DNA from 2 places in the Vibrio sp. 03_296 genome. Region 1 is predicted to be linked to the other one. Evidence: predicted binding sites of a transcription regulator. Region 1 holds the regulator's gene; the other holds the start of a gene.
What was found. The regulator CRP, encoded in region 1, controls carbon source genes, mostly activating them, when cyclic AMP is high. The targets are predictions, from matches to a motif close to TGTGANNNNNNTCACA.
Positions count from the first base shown of each region.

Region 2: a site for CRP is predicted at 2,382-2,397, ahead of CIK04_RS14400 (glycogen/starch/alpha-glucan phosphorylase). Genes of this name have one in related genera too.

Region 1 is NZ_NPKW01000127.1:11,290-14,443, forward strand. It holds gene CIK04_RS15550 (hydrolase) at 1-256, shown strand, start outside; gene CIK04_RS15555 (YheU family protein) at 312-524, shown strand; gene CIK04_RS15560 (phosphoribulokinase) at 653-1,522, shown strand; gene crp (cAMP-activated global transcriptional regulator CRP) at 1,765-2,397, shown strand; gene CIK04_RS15570 (DUF1338 domain-containing protein) at 2,509-3,154, opposite strand, start outside.
Region 2 is NZ_NPKW01000118.1:54,211-57,364, reverse strand. It holds gene CIK04_RS14400 (glycogen/starch/alpha-glucan phosphorylase) at 1-2,205, opposite strand, end outside; gene malT (HTH-type transcriptional regulator MalT) at 2,761-3,154, shown strand, end outside.

The sequences.
Region 1 (3,154 bases):
CGATTACTATCAGCAGTGCTCTGGGCTCAACAAACTGCGCGATATTCGCATTCCGACTCAAATCATTCACGCGAAAGACGATCCCTTTATGACCGACGCAGTGATCCCTAAGTTTGTGCTCCCAGACAACATCGATTATCGACTGTTTGATCACGGTGGTCATGTCGGTTTTCTCAGCGGAACCGCACTGCAACCGCGATTTTGGCTAGAAGAAGCGCTGCCCGCCTACTATGAAAGTATGGCGGTTTCTGGATAATAGCGCCCCTGTCGGCCAACAAATCCACTCACGAGCATAGAATAAAGAGGTATTTATGATCGTTCCATGGCAACAAATCAGCCCTGAGGCGCTGAGCAATTTGATTCGCGAGTTTGTGCTGCGTGAAGGCACCGATTACGGTGAAAGTGAATACTCACTTGAGGAAAAAATCGCACAAGTACAGCAGCAGTTGGAATGCGGCGAAGCGGTGGTGGTTTTCTCTGAGTTACACGAAACCGTGGATATTCAGTTAAAACAAAAATTCTAGCTGCTCCACACTTTACCGAATCCTATCCCATGACAAGCAAAGTGAACGTGCTATAGTGGGACAAACGATAGCTCCGCGGGAGGCCGATTCCCGCTCAACAGGTAAGTTTGAATACGACAAGGTCTGTCATGTCTGCAAAACACCCAATAATAGCCGTCACAGGTTCATCCGGTGCCGGCACCACCACCACCTCCGAAGCTTTCCGCAAGATGTTCAATATGATGAGCATCAAGCCCGCATGGGTCGAAGGGGATAGCTTCCACCGTTTTACGCGCCCAGAGATGGATGTCGAAATTCGCAAGGCAAAAGAACAAGGCCGTCATATCAGCTATTTTGGCCCTCAAGCCAACGATTTCCCAGCTCTAGGCGAATTTTTCCGCCAATACGGTAAATCTGGCACTGGTGAAGTGCGCCGCTATCTGCACACTTTTGACGAAGCGGTACCCTACAACCAAATGCCCGGCACTTTTACCCCATGGCAAAAGCTACCCGAAAATACCGATGTGCTGTTTTATGAAGGGCTGCACGGTGGCGTCGTGGATGGCGAAGTGAATGTCGCGCAACACGTCGATTTCTTGATAGGCATGGTACCGATCGTCAACTTAGAGTGGATTCAAAAATACGTCCGTGACACCCGTGATCGCGGTCATTCACGCGAGGCTGTGATGGATTCGATTGTGCGCTCAATGGACGACTATCTGAATTACATCACACCGCAATTTTCTCGTACTCACATCAACTTTCAGCGAGTCCCAACGGTCGATACCTCCAATCCGCTCAACGCCAAAGGCATCCCAAGCCTTGATGAAAGCTTTGTGGTGATTCGTCTTAGAGGAATCAAAAACGTTGATTTTCCATACCTACTGGCGATGATCGATGGCTCGTTCATGTCACGCCACAACACCCTTGTGGTGCCGGGAGGAAAAATGAGTTTTGCTATGGAATTAATTGTGCAGCCTATCCTGCAACAATTGATTGAAACGGGCAAAATTGGATAAAAACCCAGCACAGAGAGCGATTACTTTTCATACCGTGATCATGTGCACAGTTTTGCTTAAAAAATCCGATACTCGGCACGATTAAAATCAAGAAATCGTTTTCGAAAAAGGATACTATTTCAAACCGAAACACAAGATAGCTTGCAGCCTTAGTTAACAGCTCTTATTCTAGGAAGCCAAGATTAAGGCTTCGCTAAAATACGGATAGCGGCAAGCGTACCCTGCAGAGGAAGTGAGATATTATGGTTCTAGGTAAACCTCAAACCGATCCAACACTAGAGTGGTTTCTTTCACACTGTCATATTCATAAGTACCCATCAAAAAGCACGCTAATTCATGCGGGCGAAAAAGCAGAAACACTTTACTACATCGTAAAAGGTTCTGTTGCGGTACTGATTAAGGATGAAGAAGGTAAAGAAATGATCCTTTCTTACCTAAATCAAGGTGACTTTATTGGTGAATTAGGCCTGTTTGAAGAAGGCCAAGAGCGTACCGCTTGGGTTCGCGCAAAATCTCCTTGTGAAGTCGCGGAAATCTCATTCAAGAAATTCCGTCAGCTAATTCAGGTAAACCCTGACATCCTGATGCGTCTATCTGCTCAGATGGCAAGCCGTCTGCAAGTGACCAGCCAAAAAGTGGGTGACTTGGCATTCCTAGACGTAACTGGTCGTATCGCTCAGACGCTATTGAATCTTGCTAAACAACCAGATGCGATGACACACCCAGATGGCATGCAGATCAAGATCACTCGTCAAGAAATCGGTCAAATCGTTGGCTGTTCTCGTGAGACAGTAGGTCGTATCTTGAAGATGCTCGAAGAGCAAAACCTGATTTCTGCACATGGCAAGACTATCGTTGTTTACGGTACTCGTTAATTTCCATTAGCGATGAACAGTTTCAAAAGCCACTCATGGCAACATGAGTGGCTTTTTTGTTTCACAGAGACGGCAATTGAGAGCCGTGAGCGACTCTGTTAACCGCTTCTGTTAACCATTAGTGCTTTCGAAAATCTTATCGGCAGAAGCTTCTACAAACCCTGGGTAAAGCTCACCGTTGTCCATCGGGTAACGCTTGGCGAATTCGTAGAAACCACCAGGAACGATTTCACTGCCCTCGCTAAAGTGCACCGCCACTTTGTCGGCCATGGTCGAGGATTGCTCGAGCAACACCTCTGGCGAGCCTTTGACTTCACCACCCACTTCGTTAATGACAAAACCTGCGTTGCGTAAGTGATCATTCACGCCTTTAACCGAGTCCAACGCCTTGAGCTGATTAACACTGACGGTAAAGTGATTGGCACCATAGCCATGAGCCGCCAACCAAGACGCGTATTCACTTTCTTGTGCTAGGGTTTGGTAATCAGCAAACGACAGCTCCCATAAGCGACCACCGTGTAAAAATGCACAGTCCTCTAGGCGAGAAGCGTCGACTTGCGCCACCAATTTTTCGACGATGGCTTGCAACGCCTCCGAGCATTCATCCACTTTGAGCGCGCTGATAAACACTTTAGGTTGGGTCGGGTCGGGATGCTCAAAGTGCTTGGCAATCAACTTTTTGCTCTTAAACAGGTAATCACCACACGCCACATAGCCAAGGGCTAGAAATGGCTTAGCGAGCGTCTCAATACCCAGC
Region 2 (3,154 bases), on a different contig from region 1:
AGTGAACTCTTCACCAAGAAGAAGATCCATCGACGCTTTCAGTAGTGGGTCTGCGTTGTAGTAATCGAATGGGTTGTACCCTTTCGCTTTCAGCGCTTCTACGCCATCCACTTCTAGACCAAAGATGTAGATGTTGTCATCGCCCACTTCTTCACGAATCTCAACGTTCGCGCCGTCCATAGTACCGATAGTCAACGCACCGTTCAGTGCCATCTTCATGTTACCAGTACCAGATGCTTCTTTACCTGCGGTTGAGATTTGCTCAGACACATCCGCCGCTGGGATGATGATTTCAGCCATGCTCACGCGGTAATCAGGAATGAAGACCACTTTTAGCTTGTTACCGATGCGTGGATCGTTGTTGATCTTCTCTGCAATCTTGTTCAGCGCAAAAATGATCTCTTTCGCTAGGTGGTAACCCGGTGCCGCTTTCGCTGCGAAGAACACCACGCGTGGCGCCATGTCGAAGTTCGCATCGTTCAGTAGGCGGTGGTACAGAGACAAAATGTGCAGCATGTTTAGGTGCTGACGCTTGTACTCGTGTAGACGCTTGATTTGCACATCGAAGATCGCATTGGTATCGAGATCGATGTTCATGTTCTCTTTCACCCAGTTCGCTAGGCGCTCCTTGTTCGCCTTCTTAACCGCCATGTATTCCTTCTGGAATTTCGCGTCATCAGCAAACTTGGCAACACCTTCTAGCTGCTCTAGGTGTGCAGGCCAATCCGTACCAATCTTCTCAGAGATCAGTGCAGACAAACCTGGGTTACAGAATTTCAACCAACGACGTGGCGTCACACCGTTTGTCACGTTTTGTAGACGCGTTGGGTAAAGCTCATCGAACTCTGGGAATAGGTCACGTTTTACCAATTCAGAGTGCAGTGCCGCTACCCCGTTGACTGCGTAAGAGCCAATCACACATAGGTTTGCCATGCGAACCATACGGTGGAAACCTTCTTGGATGATAGAAAGCTTCTGCTGCTTCGCAACATCACCAGGCCACTTGGCACGCACTTCTTGTAGGAAGCGGTGGTTGATTTCGTAAATGATTTCCATGTGACGAGGAAGTAGGTGCTGAATCAGAGATTCGCTCCACGTTTCTAGTGCTTCTGGCAATAGCGTGTGGTTGGTGTAGGCGAATGTCTTCGAGCTGATCGCCCACGCTTCATCCCAATTTAGGCCTTTTTCATCAATCAAAATACGCATCAACTCAGGAATCGCGATGGTTGGGTGCGTGTCGTTCAACTGAATGGTTTCAAAGTTTGGTAGCGAAGCCAATGTGTGGCCAGCGGCTTCATGACGACGAAGGATATCGCGTACTGATGCTGCACTGTGGAAGTACTGCTGCATCAAACGTAGCGTTTTGCCTTTTTCGTGGTTGTCGTTCGGGTAAAGTACTTTGGTGATGTTGCCCGCATCGATCAGTGCGTGCTGCGCTTCAAAGTAGTTACCATTATTGAAGCTCTCTAGTGAGAATGGCGCAATCGCCTGACATTCCCACAAACGCAGTGGATAAACCGTTTCGCTCTCGTAACCCACGATCGGTAGATCCCATGGCATCGCTTTAACGTGCATGCCTGGTACCCACTGACGGCGCTCTTTGCCACCTTCGTTGATGACTTCAACGTGGCCGTAGAAACCAATCTCTTGAGCCAGTTCAGGACGAGCCACTTCCCATGGGTAGCCTTCTACACCACGCCATGCGTCTGGCGCTTCTTTTTGACGACCTGCTTCAAATGATTGCTTGAATAGACCGTATTCGTAGTGCAAGCCGTAACCCACGGTTGGGAACTCTTGCGCCGCCAAAGAATCCATAAAACACGCCGCTAGACGGCCTAGACCACCGTTACCCAATGATGGGTCACGTTCTTCTTCAAGAAGATCCGTTAGGTTTTGGCCAAGCTCAGCCATCGCTTCAGTGATCTGCTCGTACAGACCCATGCTGATCAAGTTGTTACCGGTTAAACGGCCAATCAAGAATTCAAGCGATAGGTAGTTGACGCTTTTCGCTTCAACGATTTTTTTGTCTGTCTCTGTTGCAAGCAAATCAAAAGTCGTCAGCTCTGCTAACGCACGGCCCATTGCAAGATACCAAGCGCGACTATCTGCGTTTTCAAGCGTGTGTGCATACGTTGCTGACAGGTGTTTTTTAACACTTTCTTGGAACGACACTTTGTCGAACTGTTTCTGTTGAGTAGGTTTCATTACCGAAATCTCACTTTTGGTTCTAATCCATCTGCGATACATCGTGCATGGATGGCAATGAATAAACATCCTCCTAGTTTTCAGCCTCTACAGGAGGAGGGGCAAGGGCGTAGAGGGGGGATTGGGGGACTGTTAGTGATCCGTCTCTCACCTTTCCCTCTAAGACACCAGATTGCAGTGATTGAGATCACAGCCATCAACTAATAACTCTAGATGGCAAATATGACGCTGAGGTTGAAGAGCGAATTTAGAAAATCCATTTTTGTAAATTCGATCACAATAAAGTTTTTCTTTATGAAAGATGTTGCAAGATATTGTGCAATACCATTCTTACCTAACGATTCAGATGGAGAATTTATAGATCAAATTCACAAAATTGGGGCGTAGTTGGCGTCAAAACCATCAACTCTTGAGAATTAGGAAGTGGATCAAAGTCTGAGGTGATTTCTTTAACGTAACATGCCCAACAATTCGAGCATTTTGTCTAATTTTTGTTCGCTGGCTACATCCGGTTTTTCTGCCATGAAAAACCCAATATAAAAAGGAAGTATTAGAATGTGGATTCCTTCAAAACTCACACGCCCAGGCCGACTGCATAATGCGATTGTCCGCCCGAGAGTGTTAGAGCTGCTGCAACAAGCCCCTTACTATAAGTTGGTGTTGTTCCGCTCTCCCGCTGGCTACGGAAAAACCACCATGGCAGCGCAATGGTTGGCCGACAAAACCAACGTGGGTTGGTACAGCATCGATGACAGTGATAACGACGGTTTCCGCTTCATTAACTACCTGCTGCAAGCACTCAATAAAGCGACCAATGGCAACTGCAACAATGCACAAAAATTAGCAGAAAAGCGCCAGTTTTCCTCCCTGCGCTCGCTGTTTAGCGATGTATTCTCCGAGATGGTCGACTTTCATCAAGAGTGCTACGTGGTACTGGATGACTACCACG